DNA from 2 places in the Pseudomonas sp. HLT2-19-2 genome. Region 2 is predicted to be linked to the other one. Evidence: predicted binding sites of a transcription regulator. Region 2 holds the regulator's gene; the other holds the start of a gene.
What was found. The regulator FliA, encoded in region 2, starts transcription of late flagellar genes. The targets are predictions, from matches to a motif close to CTAAAGTTTNNNNNNNNNNNGCCGNTAA.
Positions count from the first base shown of each region.

Region 1: flgM (flagellar biosynthesis anti-sigma factor FlgM) is a predicted target of FliA. The motif match lies at 2,008-2,035, and genes of this name have one in related genera.

Region 1 is NZ_CM142712.1:1,837,031-1,844,797, reverse strand. Features, by position in the region: gene cheR (protein-glutamate O-methyltransferase CheR) at 1-98, opposite strand, end outside; gene ACYZTU_RS08500 (chemotaxis protein CheV) at 145-1,077, opposite strand; gene flgA (flagellar basal body P-ring formation chaperone FlgA) at 1,160-1,921, shown strand; gene flgM (flagellar biosynthesis anti-sigma factor FlgM) at 2,072-2,398, shown strand; gene ACYZTU_RS08485 (flagella synthesis protein FlgN) at 2,447-2,914, shown strand; gene ACYZTU_RS08480 (flagellar brake protein) at 3,008-3,754, shown strand; gene ACYZTU_RS08475 (MFS transporter) at 3,816-5,186, opposite strand; gene ACYZTU_RS08470 (glutamine synthetase family protein) at 5,257-6,498, opposite strand; gene ACYZTU_RS08465 (sensor histidine kinase) at 6,700-7,392, opposite strand; gene ACYZTU_RS08460 (response regulator) at 7,389-7,767, opposite strand, start outside.
Region 2 is NZ_CM142712.1:4,483,840-4,491,606, forward strand. Features, by position in the region: gene motD (flagellar motor protein MotD) at 1-103, opposite strand, end outside; gene ACYZTU_RS20835 (flagellar motor protein) at 119-859, opposite strand; gene ACYZTU_RS20840 (protein-glutamate methylesterase/protein-glutamine glutaminase) at 859-1,983, opposite strand; gene ACYZTU_RS20845 (chemotaxis protein CheA) at 2,033-4,276, opposite strand; gene ACYZTU_RS20850 (protein phosphatase CheZ) at 4,330-5,118, opposite strand; gene ACYZTU_RS20855 (chemotaxis response regulator CheY) at 5,141-5,512, opposite strand; gene fliA (RNA polymerase sigma factor FliA) at 5,680-6,420, opposite strand; gene fleN (flagellar synthesis regulator FleN) at 6,417-7,247, opposite strand; gene flhF (flagellar biosynthesis protein FlhF) at 7,364-7,767, opposite strand, start outside.

The sequences.
Region 1 (7,767 bases), 2.6 Mb from region 2:
CTTGAGACCAGGTATTGCTTGTTTTCACCGAGCAAAATGCCACAGGCTTTTTCCAGGAAGACCCGGAACTGTTCGAAATCCAAATTACCCGTAGACAAAGATGCCGCCTCTTAAATCGTGTTAACCGCCAGGGGCAGAAGGCCCCTAGCTGATGTCTGCTGCTTTGATCCGGTTGACTACCCGGGATGCCAGGTCATCAGGACGGAATTTGGCAAGGAAGTCATCGGCACCGACCTTCTTGACCATCGCCTGATTGAATACACCCGACAACGAAGTATGCAGGATGATGTGAAGCTTTTGCATGCGAGGGTCGCTGCGGATCTCGGCCGTGAGGGTATACCCGTCCATCTCCGGCATCTCGATGTCGGAAATCATCATCAGGAACTCTTCTTCCGGCTTCTTGCCCTCGTCGACCAGTTTGCGCAGGTAATCCAGCGCTTGCCGACCATCGTTCAACGCCACCACTTCAACACCGACCGTCTGCAGGCAACGGGTCACCTGCTTGCGCGCCACCGACGAGTCATCGACCGTCAGTACTCGCAAGGAAAGCGCCTTGTGCTGGGTTTCGACATCCACCACGCCGACGGAAATCGCTTCCGGTGTCGGCGCCACTTCTGCCAGCACTTTCTCGACGTCGATGATTTCGACTAACTGATTGTCGACCCGAGTCACAGCCGTCAGGTAATGGTCGCGTCCCGTGCCCTTGGGTGGCGGATGAATCTCCTCCCAATTCATATTGACGATGCGTTCCACCGATCGCACCAGGAAACCCTGGGTCTTGGTGTTGTACTCCGTGATGATCACGAAGGGATTGCTTTGATCTTTCAGCGCACCGGAACCGGTCGCCATCGCCAGATCAAGAATCGGAATGGTCGCCCCCCGAATACTTGCCACACCGCACACGACAGGACTGGATTTTGGCATCAGCGTCAGTTTGGGGCATTGCAGCACCTCCCGAACCTTGAACACGTTGATCCCATAAAGCTGCTGACCGTCAAGACGGAACAACAACAGCTCAAGGCGATTCTGCCCTACCAGTTGCGTGCGCTGGTTTACCGCATCCATTACACCAGCCATGCACAGACTCCTACACCAACGCTTAAGTGTGTTGCGACGCGCGTTCATCACTAAACGGCACGGCGCTTGCTTTTTAACTCTTATGAACACAGAACCGACATTTTTCCGACGCCTGACATCAAATGCCCGCACATTAATGTGCGCGATGTCGGCCGTTTGCCTGTTCAACGCTGGCAGCCCTGCCCTTGCTGACGCGGTTACCTTGCCTGACATACTTATCGGCGTCACCCAAGGCTTTCTTGAATTCACCGTAGAAGACTATCTGGCGACCAGTCAAACGGAAGGCCGCTACGAAATCCAGGTCAACCAGCTCGACCCACGTCTGCGCATGCCTATGTGCGACAAGGAATTGACAGCCACTCTGGAAAGTCCGGCCACGCCGCTGGGCCGCGTTACCGTCAAGGTTCGCTGCGAGGGCGCGTCGCCCTGGACGGTGTTCGTACCCGCTCAAGTGCGCCTTTTTCGCGACATTGTGATCACCACCCGCCCGCTGCGACGCGCCGGTATTGTCGAGCCCGAAGATGTGACCTTGCGCGAGCGTGACATCAGCCTGATCAACCAGGGTTACCTGACTTCTGTCGACCAGGCGATCGGGCAGAAACTTACCCGACCAATGGTCGCCGATCAGGTCATGACCCTGGTACACATGGAGCAGGCAGAAGTCATCAGCAAGGGCGATCAAGTGGTGATAACCGCCCGCAGCGGTACGCTCAGCGTGCGCATGCCGGGTGAAGCGCTGTCCAACGGCGGCTTGCGCGAACAGATTCGAGTGAAAAACCTCAACTCCCAACGGGTGATCAAGGCGCAAGTTACCGCGCCCGGCCAGGTGGAAGTGGCCATGTAGAACACTGGCGCGCCGCTCGACTGTTCCCTAGACTGTGCCCTATGCAGGGCAAGCGCTGACGCGCGCAAGCTCATTGATAAATGGGCCTAAAGTTTTTCCGGGTATGGCCGAAAACATGGCAAGCGTCCAAATACCCAGAGGTTTTTTGTCATGGTCATCGATTTCAGCCGTTTGAACAGTTCCTCATCACTTACCGGTAGTACACGTACCAGCGCAGCAAAGGAAACCGCCGAAGCCGGCAAATCCGCGCCGCTGAATACCCCGGCCGAACAGGCCAGTACCGTCAAAAGCGGGGAATCGGTACATCTCAGCAATGAGGCGCAACAGTTGCAGAAGGTCACTGACAAGCTGCGCGATCAGCCTGCCGTCGACAACGCCCGCGTGGCCGAGTTGAAAGCAGCGATTGCCGATGGCAGCTACAAAGTCGACAGCAACCGTGTAGCCAGCAAACTGCTCAACTTCGAAGCCCAGCGCTAGGCCAAGGCCCGCGCCAGGCTTTTGGACGCTTAAAACCCAAGGCCAGCCATGCACGACTCTAATTTACTGCAACTGATCACTGACGATTTTGCTCCAGCACAGCATTTGCTGGAGTTACTGCAAACCGAGTCCCTCGCCTTGCACGGTCGTGATATGCCACTGCTCGAAGAGATTCTGGCGCAGAAACAGGCATTGATCATTTTGCTCGATCAGCATGGCCGCAAGCGCAGTGAAATCCTCGCCAGCCTCAATCTGCCGACCAACCGCAACGGCTTGGAGCAACTCGCCAGCCATTCGAGCATTGGCGATCAGTTACTGGAGCAGAGCGATGTGCTGACCGATCTTCTGGCGCAATGCCAGGCGGCCAATATCAAGAATGGCCAGTCGATTCTGGTGCAACAGGCCGCGACAGCCAATCAGCTGAAAATCCTCAACGGCGGCGAGCCGCCAGCGCTCTATGATGCACGCGGATCAACCTCCATGCTTGCGAAGCCGCGCGCGCTCAGTCAGGCTTGAACCTGCTGAAAAAGCGCGCACTATCAAGACGCGAAACATGCTGGCAAAATGATGGCCAGCCATAGTCATATTTTGTCTGGAGATTGATGAACCGTGTTCAATGCCTTATGCGCGGAAGATGCTCCGCAGCCACCCAAGGTGCTCACCACGCCCCTGGAGATCTCCGGCAACCTGCGTCAGCTGCAAGACAGCCATGATCCGCTGATCATCACGTTCCATGAGCGCAGCCAGCGCTTCCAGAGTTACCTGGTGGACATTGACCGTGACAGCAACATGATGGCCCTGGACGAAATGATTCCCCGCGACGGTGAACGTTTCCTGCTGGCCGGCGAACCGTTCAAGGTCGAAGGCTTTCACGACGGCGTGCGTATTGCTTGGGAAAGCAACGGCCCGTTGACCATCGACGAATCCGGTGGCGGTCGCTGCTATCGTGGCGCACTGCCCTGCGAGGTGGTTTACCATCAGCGCCGAAATGCATTCCGTGCTGCACTGAAGCTGGCACAACTGGTCAACGTCGATCTGGGTGGTGAAAAACTCAAGTCGCCGATCAGTGGCAAGCTCCTGGACATCTCGGCCACCGGCTGCAAGTTGCGCTTCGAAGGCGACATCACGGGCAGCCTGCAACTGGGTCAGGTCTACGACCGCTTCATCGCCGCCCTGCCCTTTGGCAACATGACGGCACCGGTCGAATTGCGTTACCTGCACTTCGAAGAAAGGATCTCCATCACCTTCGCCGGCGTACGCTTTCACAACATGAGCGGGCTGGTGCAGCGTCAAGTCGAGCGGTTCGTCTATCAGCTTCAGCGCGAAGCGCGGCGCTTCGACAAAGACGACATGTAAGACGACGCATCAATAGAAAACGGGCAGTCCCTTGCGGTGACTGCCCGTTTTTTTATGCATTTTAAGGCCTGGCCTCGGTGAAACTTTGCTCGCGCCCTGCGTCAGGGTCTTCTGGAGGTGGTTCCGTTTCGGGCTCGGGCTCGGGTTCCGGCTCTGGCTCCGGGTTGATCGGGTTGTGCATCTGCTCCTGCACCACCTGCTCATCGACACGCGGGTCCAGGCACGCCACCAGTGGCGAACTCGACATGCTGTCCGGCATGGCGACGTGATGCAGCGGTGCATCGTCCACCTGATGCAGGTTGGTTACCGCTTTCGGGCGAATCCGCCACACCAGCACCAACGCGAAGAAGCTGAAGAAGGCATAGAGCATGTGGCTGCCGAACATTTTCATCAGTACCCCAGCCACCAACGGCCCGATGCTCGCGCCCACACCATAGGTCACCAGCAACATCGCCGTCAGGGACACCCGCCGATCACCCTCGACGTGGTCGTTGGAAAACGCCACTGCTAATGGATACAGGCAGAACTGCACCAACGAACATACAAACCCGGCTATAAACAGCACCTCCAACGGCACTTGCTTGATGATCGCCAGTGGCAATGCAGCCAGCGCCAGGCTGAATGCAAAACAGCGGATCAACAGTGCCCGGTCATAACGATCGGACAGCCAACCCAGCGGCCACTGCACCACCAGACCGGCGAAAATGCAGCTACCCATGAACAGACCGACCTGCTCCGTGGACAAACCTTGCTGCGAGGCGTACAGCGGCGCCAGGCCGTAGAACGAACCGACGATCAGCCCTGCCCCAAGCACCGTGCTCAACGATTGCGGCACGCGCTTGATAAAAAACCGCGGCTCCATCGGCGCGGGGTGCAACGCCGCCGGGTGAATCCGCTGGGTCAAGGCCACCGGCACCAGACACAGGGCAAAGCAAAGAGCGACCAACATCAACAGCTCCAAGCCCAGCGCCGGGTGCATGACCAGGATCAGTTGACCCAACACCAGCCCCAGATACGAGGCGATCATGTAGCCGCTGAAAACGATGCCACGTTGCTTGGCTTCGGCCTGCTCATTGAGCCAGCTTTCGATGACCATGTACTGGCACATCATCCCGAGGCCGACAATTACCCGCAGGAAGATCCAGGCAGGCAACCAGTCCACCAGGCCATGGCCCAGCACCGCCGCGCCGACAATCCCGGCGCAGGCTGAATAGGCTCGAATATGCCCGACCCGGGCAATCAGCCGATGGCCGATCTTGCCACCCAGCACCAGGCCGAAATAGTTGGCCGCCATCAACGCACCGACCCACAGGCTGTCGACGCGGTCGGCGGCCAGGCGCAAGGCCAGGTAAGTACTCAACAGGCCAGAGCCGATCAACATCATCAGCGAGGCAAAATAAAGCGCTCGAAAGGGTTTCCAGATTTGGCGCATCGGCGTTCCGAGCGGCTCCTTGCAGTGAGAATCGGGCTACCCGAAAAGATAGCCCGAAGACGATGTAACGTCAGGCCTGAGCGGCCAGGACACGGCGCTCCCAGGGAGTAATTTCATCAAAGAAGCTGGTCAACTCCATAGTCTTCGAAGCGACGTAGCCTTCGATGAACTCCTTGCCAAACAGTTCCTTCGCCAATTGACTACGTTTCAGACGCTCAATAGCGGCATGCAAGGTACACGGCAACGAAAGATTATCCGGCACTTCAAATTCACCCTGGATCGCCTCGCTTGGCTCCAGTTTGTGTTCAATGCCATACAACCCTGCGGCAAGACTGGCGGCGATCGCCAAATACGGATTTGCATCGGCCCCTGGCAAGCGGTTTTCGACCCGCCGAGCGGCGGGCGAACTGGCCGGAATACGCAAACCGGCCGCACGGTTGTCGTGGGACCAGCAGGCATTATTCGGCGATGCGAAGGGATGGCACAAGCGCTGATAAGAGTTCACGTTCGGCGCGAACAACGCCGTGAAATCCGCCATGCAGACCTGCTGACCCGCGATGAAATGACGGAAGGTCGCGGTCGGCTCACCGGCCTTATCACTGAACACGTTACGCCCGCTGCCGATCTCGACAATGCTCTGGTGAATATGCATCGAACTGCCCGGCGTGTGCGCCAGCGGCTTGGCCATGCAGACTACTGTCAGGCCATGCTTGAGCGCGACTTCTTTAAGCAGATGCTTGAACAGGAAGGTCTGGTCGGCCAACAGCAGCGGGTCGCCGTGCAGCAGGTTGATCTCAAACTGGCTGACGCCCATTTCATGCATGAAGGTATCGCGCGGCAAGCCCAGCGCCGCCATGCATGCGTAGACCTCACTGAAGAACGGCCGCAAGCCGTTATTGGAACTGACACTGAACGCCGAAAGACCGTCCTCGCGACGACCGTCCAGACCCAGCGGCGGCTGAAACGGTTGAGTGGGGTCGGTGTTGGGCGCAAAGACAAAGAATTCCAGCTCGGTTGCAACTACCGGCGCCAGGCCGAAGGCCGCATAACGCGCGATTACGGCCTTGAGTTGACCACGGGTGGACAGAGACGAGCTTTCGCCGGTCAGCTCATCCGCATCGCAAATGGCCAGAGCTCGCGGCTGTGTGCTCCAAGGCAAGCGATGGATCTGTGCGGGATCGGGCACCAGCGCCAGGTCGCCATCATCGCTGCCGTAAAAGCGCGCTGGCGGATATCCGCCCATGATGCATTGCAGCAGCACCCCCCGCGCCATCTGCAAACGCCGCCCTTCAAGAAAGCCTTCGGCGGTCATTACCTTGCCACGGGGTACGCCATTCAAGTCCGGCGTGACACATTCAATCTCATCAATGCCCGTCAATCGCTCCGCGAGTGAACAATGGCCATCGGTTGTCATGACGCAATCCTTTTTGTATGCAAGCCGCGAACGGCGACCCGTACAAAATAGGCTCCGCCTGTTCGGAATATCAAGCAGCGGCCAACAAAAAGAAACCGGTCAGGGCAGATAGAGGTTGAACACTGCGCCACCCAGCGGGCCGCCATTGCTGATGTCGGTGCGTCCGCCCACGCCATTGCGCTGATGAAGTGCGGCAATCCGCCCGGCAAAGTACAGGCCCAGGCCAGTGCTTCCGCTGCTCTGGTTGATGCCCTGCACGTAATCGGCCTGACGCTCGATCATCTCGGGAGGATAACCCTCGCCATCGTCGTTGACGGTCAGCACCAATTGCCCGGCTTCATCGCTGACGCTGATCAACACCGCGTGGCGGGCGTAACGAATGGCGTTGTTGATGCTATTGGCCAGCACCGACGCAATCAGCTCCCGGTCGAAGAAGCCCAGCGGGCTCAACGGGTCCACTTCATAGGTCGCCATAATGCCGCGACTGGCGAACACTTCTTGGTGCGCTGCCAATTGCGCTTCGATGAAGTCATCCAGCTCATGGTAGGCCGGCTGCAATGGCATCTGGTTGACGCCGAGTTTGTACAGCCCCAGCAACTGCACCAGCATGCCATTGAGATGCGCGAACTCGAATTCGATCACGCCCTGTTCCGGGGTGTGCTGCTGCGGATCCGGCAAGCGCGCCAACCATTGGCTGTGGGCCTGCATCAACATGGCCAGGGAGTTCTTCATGTCGTGCACGGTGGAGGCAATCACCGTGGAAAAATCGAGTGCCTGTTCGCTGTCGTTCATTCGTCAAACGCCTTGCTTCGCAGCTTCTGATAACGGGAATAACGCGCATCGGTGTCAGGCATCAGGCCGACCATTTTCAGGCAGGCCCGACATTCCTCCAGCTCCGCCGAAGGCACAGTGGTGTCGGTGCCGTGCAGCAGCGACTGCGCCATGTTCAGCGCGATACTGATGTTTTTCGGCTGCATCGCCAGGGCTTTGCGGAACACCTGCCGCGCTTCCACCAGGTTGCCGGTCTTGTATACCCGCACGCCCTGACGGTTGAGGTCGGCAGCGGCGTTGCCGGAATTGAGAATGCTCGGATCGTCGGTCAGCTTGGCGATGCCCTTCATCACCGTCGGGTCGTCGCCGTAGATTTCCGCGCAGTTTTTCAGCATC
Region 2 (7,767 bases):
ACATCACCACGAAGAAAGCGAACAGCAATGTAATGAAGTCGGCGTACGAAACCAGCCAACGCTCATGGTTTACATGTTCTTCAGGTTGGCGACGACGTGCCATGGTCCATGTCTCCCATCAATCCATGAAGCCCTGAAGCTTCAACTCGATAGAGCGAGGGTTTTCACCTTCGGCGATCGACAGAATGCCTTCCAACAACATTTCGCGATAACGCGACTGTCGCAAAGCGACGGACTTGAGTTTGGCGGCAATCGGCAGCAGCACCAGGTTGGCACTGGCCACGCCATAGATGGTCGCGACGAAGGCCACGGCAATGCCGCTACCCAGTTGCGATGGATCGGCCAGGTTACCCATCACGTGGATCAGGCCCATCACCGCACCGATGATGCCGATGGTCGGCGCGTAGCCGCCCATGCTTTCGAAGACTTTGGCGGCTTCGATGTCGCGGCTTTCCTGGGTGTAGAAATCCACTTCCAGGATGCTGCGAATCGCTTCCGGCTCCGCACCGTCCACCAGCAGTTGCAGGCCTTTGCGCGAGTAGTTGTCGGGTTCGGCGTCGGCCACCCCTTCCAGACCGAGCAGACCTTCCTTGCGCGCGATCAGGCTCCAGTTCACAACACGATCGACGCCACCGGCCAGATCCACGCGAGGTGGAAACAGGATCCAGGCCAGAATCTGCATGGCGCGCTTGAAGGCGCTCATCGGCGCCTGCAGCAGCGCCGCACCGAGGGTCCCACCGAGTACGATCAACGCTGCCGGGCCATTAGCCAACGCGCCGAGGTGACCGCCTTCAAGGTAGTTGCCGCCAATGATGGCGACAAACGCCAGGATGATCCCGATAAGACTTAAAACATCCATCAGATACAAGCCTCGACCAGATGCTTGCCAATATCGTCCAGGCCATACACCGCGTCGGCGAGTTCGGCTTTGACGATGGCCATCGGCATGCCGTAGATCACGCAGCTGGCTTCATCCTGGGCCCAGATCGAGCTGCCGCCCTGCTTGAGCAGACGCGCGCCTTCGCGACCATCGGCGCCCATGCCGGTCAACACGACCGCCAGAACTTTGTCACCGTAGGTCTTGGCCGCGGAACCGAAGGTGATGTCCACGCAGGGCTTGTAGTTCAAACGCTCGTCGCCCGGGAGGATTTTCACCGCGCCACGGCCGTCGATCATCATTTGCTTGCCACCCGGCGCCAGCAGCGCCAGGCCCGGACGCAGGATGTCGCCATCCTCGGCTTCCTTGACGCTGATGCGGCAGAGCTTGTCCAGACGTTCGGCGAAGGCCTTGGTGAAGGCGGCCGGCATGTGCTGGATCAACACGATGGGTGCGGGAAAGTTGGCCGGCAATTGGGTCAGAACCCGCTGCAGGGCAACCGGACCGCCAGTGGACGTACCGATGGCGACCAATTTGTAGGCTTTGCGTTTCGGCGACGACGAGGCGGATGCGTGCGTACGCGCCGGAATCGGCGCCGGTGCCGGACGCGCAGGCGCGCTGCTGCCGTAACTGCTGACGCTCGAACGCGCAGGCGTCGGGGCTGGTGCGGCGACGGGTGCCGGAGCGCTGTAAGTGCTGGCACGACGGTTACTGCGCGAGATGCTGAGAATCTTCTCGCACAGCAGTTGCTTGACCTTCTCCGGGTTGCGGGAGATGTCTTCGAAATTCTTCGGCAGGAAATCCACCGCGCCGGCGTCCAGCGCATCGAGAGTGACCCGAGCGCCTTCGTGTGTCAGCGAGGAAAACATCAACACCGGGGTCGGGCAGCGCTGCATGATGTGCCGCACCGCCGTGATGCCATCCATCATCGGCATCTCGTAGTCCATGGTGATCACGTCTGGCTTGAGGGCCAGCGCCTGATCAATCGCCTCTTTTCCGTTGGTCGCCGTACCGACAACTTGGATGTTCGGATCCGCTGAAAGAATTTCCGAGACGCGGCGGCGGAAAAACCCCGAATCGTCCACCACCAGGACTTTGACTGCCATAAACACTCCGTTAGACGGAGCGAGGCTCAGTCGCCCCGCTCCATCAGAATCAAATACGCCGTGCGGCGTAACGCTTGAGCATGCTCGGTACATCGAGAATCAGCGCAATTCGGCCGTCACCGGTGATGGTGGCGCCGGACATGCCCGGGGTTCCCTGGAGCATTTTGCCCAATGGCTTGATGACCACTTCTTCCTGGCCCACCAGTTGATCGACGACGAAGCCGATCCGCTGAGTGCCCACCGAAAGGATCACCACATGGCCTTCGCGCTGCTCTTCGTGAGCGGCGGAGGCGACCAGCCAGCGTTTGAGGTAGAACAATGGCAGTGCCTTGTCCCGCACGATCACCACTTCTTGGCCGTCCACCACGTTGGTGCGCGACAGGTCGAGGTGGAAGATCTCGTTGACGTTCACCAGCGGGAACGCAAACGCCTGGTTGCCGAGCATGACCATCAGCGTTGGCATGATCGCCAGGGTCAACGGGACCTTAATGACAATCTTCGAGCCTTTGCCCTTGGTCGAGTAGATATTGATGGTGCCGTTGAGCTGGGCGATCTTGGTTTTCACCACGTCCATGCCCACGCCGCGTCCGGAGACATCGGAAATTTCGGTCTTGGTCGAGAAACCCGGCGCGAAGATCAGGTTGAAGCAGTCGGACTCGCTGAGGCGATCTGCTGCATCCTTGTCCATCAAACCTTTTTTCACCGCGATACCGCGCAAAACATCGGCGTCCATGCCCTTGCCGTCATCAGAGATGGACAGCAGGATGTGGTCGCCTTCCTGTTCTGCGGACAGGATCACCTTGCCGCTGCGAGGCTTGCCCATCGCTTCGCGCTCGGCCGGCTCTTCGATACCGTGGTCAACCGAGTTGCGCACCAAGTGGACCAGCGGGTCGGCCAGGGCCTCGACGAGGTTCTTGTCGAGGTCGGTTTCTTCGCCGACCAGCTCCAGGTTGATCTCTTTCTTGAGCTGACGAGCCAGGTCGCGAACCAGGCGCGGGAAGCGCCCGAAGACCTTCTTGATCGGTTGCATCCGGGTCTTCATGACCGCAGTTTGCAGGTCGGCCGTGACCACATCGAGGTTCGACACCGCCTTGGACATGGCTTCGTCGCCGCTGTTGAGGCCCAGACGGACCAAACGGTTACGCACCAGTACCAACTCGCCGACCATGTTCATGATTTCGTCGAGACGCGCGGTATCGACCCGCACGGTCGTCTCGGCTTCGCTGGCCGGTTTTTCCGCCGGTGGCGCGGCCGGGGCACGAGCCGGAGCCGGTGCAGCAGCAACAGGCTTCGGCGCTTCGGCTTTAGGCTCGGGCGCTTTGGCAACGGGTTTCGCTGCTACAGCCTTGGCAACTGGCGCCGCAACCGAAGCGCTGGCGCCCGACGCGGTACCGACTTCAGTAAACTTGCCTTTGCCGTGCAATTCGTCGAGCAGCGATTCGAACTCGTGATCGGAGATCAGATCGCCGCCAGCCGCTTTAGCGGTTGGCGCAGCCGGGGCCGGGACCGCAGCAATGGCCGATTCCAGCGCATCAACGGCAAAGTTACCCTTGCCGTGCAGCTGATCGAGCAGTGCTTCGAACTCGTCGTCGGTGATATCGGAGCTGTCGCCTGCCGCTTTCGGGGCAGCCGGTGCGGCTGGCGCCGCAGCTACCGCATCGACGGCGAACTGGCCTTTACCGTGCAGTTGATCGAGCAACGACTCGAACTCGGCATCGGTGATTTCGTCGCTGCCCGCCGCATTGCTACTCGGCGCTGGCACAGCTGCCGGGGCTTCTGCCTGCGCCTTGACGGCGTTCAGCGAGTCCAGCAATTGTTCGAATTCGTTATCGGTGATGTCGCCCGACTCGCTGTCAGCAGCCGGTGCTTCGAACACTTCGGCAACCGGTGCGGATTCTTCAGTTTTCGGCTCGGCCAGACGGGCCAGAGCTGCCAGCAATTCAGGCGTGGCAGCAGTGATCGGGCTGCGCTCGCGGACTTCGGTAAACATGCTGTTCACCGCATCCAGCGCTTCGAGAACCACGTCCATCAATTCCGAGTCGACGCGACGTTCACCCTTGCGCAGGATGTCGAACACGTTCTCGGCGATGTGACAGCACTCCACCAGCTCGTTGAGCTGGAGGAAGCCGGCGCCTCCTTTTACAGTGTGAAAACCGCGAAAAATTGCATTGAGCAAGTCCGCATCATCAGGTCGGCTTTCAAGCTCGACCAGCTGTTCGGACAGTTGCTCTAGAATCTCGCCGGCCTCAACCAGGAAATCCTGAAGGATCTCTTCATCGGCGCCGAAGCTCATTAAGGGGGTGCTCCCGAGGTCTAAAAACCTAAAAAACCTAAAATGCTAAAACTCTAAAATCCTAGGCTGGATAACAAATCGTCCACATCGTCCTGACCGGACACAACATCTTCTCTTTTATCGGCATGAATCTGCGGACCTTCACCCTGAGAGAGATGTTTTTGTGGATCTTTTTCAGCCAGCATCGCTTCACGGTCATGTTCGATGCCCGCAAAGCGGTCCACCTGACTGGCCATGAGCACGAGCTTGAGCAGGTTGCTTTCAACTTCGGTGACCAATTGGGTCACACGCTTAATCACCTGACCGGTGAGGTCCTGGTAATCCTGAGCGAGCAGAATGTCGTTGAGGTTGCTCGACACAACGCGATTGTCTTCGCTGCTGCGTGTCAGGAAACCGTCGACTCGCCGGGCCAGTTCGCGGAACTCTTCAGCCCCGACTTCGCGCCGCATGAACCGTCCCCAGTCGGTGCTCAAGGCCTGCGCTTCATTGCTCAGGCCGTTGACCAGCGGCGTGGCGTTTTCCACCAGGTCCATGGTGCGGTTGGCCGCGGCCTCGGTCAGCTTGACCACATAGCCCAGACGCTCGGTGGCGTCCGTGATTTGTGACACTTCCTCGGCTTGCGGCATGTTCGGGTCAATCTGGAAATTGACGATCGCGCTATGCAGCTCGCGAGTGAGCTTGCCCACTTCCTGGTACAGGCCGCGGTCACGGGTCTGGTTGAGCTCATGGATCAGTTGCACGGCGTCGCCGAACCTGCCTTTTTCAAGGCTTTCGACCAGTTCAACAGCGTGTTTTTTCAGGGTCGACTCGAAATCGCCCTGTGAAGATTCGTTATGCTCCATAGCTCCCCCGTGGCGCAGTTTCTCAACCGATGCGTTCGAAAATCTTTTCGATTTTTTCTTTCAACGCCTGGGCCGTAAAGGGTTTGACCACATAGCCGTTAACACCGGCCTGGGCTGCCTCGATGATCTGCTCGCGCTTGGCTTCAGCGGTCACCATCAGCACCGGCAGATGCTTGAGCTTTTCATCGGCACGCACATGGCGCAGCAGATCGATACCGGTCATGCCAGGCATGTTCCAGTCCGTTACCAGAAAGTCGATGCTCCCGCTGTTGAGAACAGGAATGGCAGTGATGCCATCATCGGCCTCGACCGTGTTGGTGAACCCAAGGTCACGCAACAGGTTTTTTATGATCCGCCGCATCGTTGAGAAGTCATCAACGATGAGGATTTTCATGTTCTTGTTCAATTCGACCTCCAAGCAGTCTTAAACGCGCCCAGCACCTGGACGCGCCATTTCAATCAATCCGGCAAAGCACTCAATGACTGTCTGGAGCACAACAGATCGGGACCCGTGCGGTTCAACACCCCACCAGCCGCGTTCGCAGTGCCCCCACACTGCCTTCAGCGCGCTCGCCACTCCCCCAAACGCCCCCGCAAACGGGCCGCGCACTGGCTGTGTAACTGGCTGACCCGCGATTCGCTGACCCCCAGGACTTCACCGATTTCCTTGAGATTCAACTCTTCGTCGTAGTACAGCGCCAACACCAGTCGCTCACGCTCCGGCAAATTGGCAATCGCGTCCGCCAGTGCCATCTGGAAGCGTTCATCTTCCAGATCGCGCGACGGCTCCAGATGAGCACTGGCGCCATCCTCGTGCAGCCCTTCGTGTTCGCCGTCCTGCAACAGATCGTCGAAACTGAATAACCGGCTGCCCAGGGTGTCGTTCAAAATCCCGTAATAATCGTCGAGACTCAATTGGAGTTCGGCCGCAACCTCGTGATCTTTAGCGTCACGACCGGTTTTAGCTTCAATCGAGCGAATGGCGTCGCTGACCATCCGGGTATTGCGGTGGACCGAACGTGGCGCCCAGTCCCCCTTGCGTACTTCATCGAGCATCGCGCCGCGGATTCGTATGCCCGCGTACGTCTCGAAACTCGCGCCTTTGCTGGCGTCGTATTTGGTCGACACTTCAAGCAGGCCAATCATCCCGGCCTGGATCAGGTCTTCGACCTGGACACTGGCCGGCAGACGCGCCAGCAAGTGGTAGGCAATGCGTTTAACCAGTGGCGCGTAACGCTCGATCAGCTCGTACTGCGCGTCACGTGCCGACTTCTTGTAGAGGTTGTAGCCGCTGGCTGTCATAACACCGGTCCTGCCGTTTGTTGCACGAGGCGCTCGACGAAAAACTCCAGGTGCCCACGCGGGTTGGCAGGCAACGGCCAGGTATCGACCTTCTGTGCAATGGCCTTGAACGCCAGGGAGCACTTGGAACGCGGGAAGGCTTCATAGACGGCGCGCTGTTTCTGCACAGCCTTACGCACGCTTTCGTCGTAAGGCACCGCGCCGACGTATTGTAAGGCGACGTCGAGGAAGCGATCTGTGACCTTGGTCAACTTGGCGAACAGGTTGCGACCTTCCTGCGGGCTCTGGGCCATGTTGGCCAGGACGCGGAAGCGGTTCATGCCGTAATCGCGGTTTAGCAGTTTGATCAGTGCGTAGGCATCAGTGATCGAGGTCGGTTCGTCGCAGACCACCAGCAAGACTTCTTGCGCTGCACGAACGAAACTGACTACCGAGTCACCAATGCCCGCAGCGGTGTCGATCACCAATACGTCGAGATTGTCGCCGATATCGCTGAACGCCTGGATCAGGCCGGCGTGTTGGGCCGGGCTCAGATGGACCATGCTTTGAGTGCCGGACGCGGCCGGGACGATGCGGATGCCGCCAGGGCCCTGCAACAGAACGTCGCGCAGCTCACAGCGGCCTTCGATCACGTCGGCCAACGTACGTTTGGGTGTCAGTCCCAGCAGGACGTCAACGTTCGCCAGCCCCAGATCGGCGTCCAGCAGCATGACGCGCCGGCCGAGTTCAGCTAGAGCCAGGGACAAGTTCACTGACACGTTAGTTTTCCCGACGCCACCTTTGCCGCCGGTCACCGCGATCACCTGTACGGGATGCATGCTGCCCATGAATTTTCTTTACCTTGTCTTACTTAGACGGAGGCCACATTACTGGCTGCGCGTTCACAAAATGAACAATGCATGGCAGACCATCGATGTAGGTACAAAAACAGTTCATTAATACCTCAGCCGACCTGCTTGGTCGGGCTGTGGTAAATATCAGCGAACATGTCAGCCATGGCTTCTTCGCTGGGTTCTTCTTGCATTTGCACGCTTACGGCGCGACTGACCAACTGATGACGACGCGGCAGATGCAAATCATCCGGAATCCGCGGGCCATCGGTCAGGTAGGCCACCGGCAATTCATGACTGATGGCCAGGCTCAACACCTCGCCCAGACTTGCCGTTTCATCCAGTTTAGTCAGGATGCAGCCAGCGAGGCCGCAGCGTTTGTAACTGTGATAAGCGGCCGTTAGAACCTGTTTCTGGCTGGTGGTTGCCAACACCAGATAATTTTTCGATTTGATCCCACGACCGGCCAGGCTTTCGAGCTGCATGCGCAGTGCCGGATCGCTGGCCTGGAGGCCCG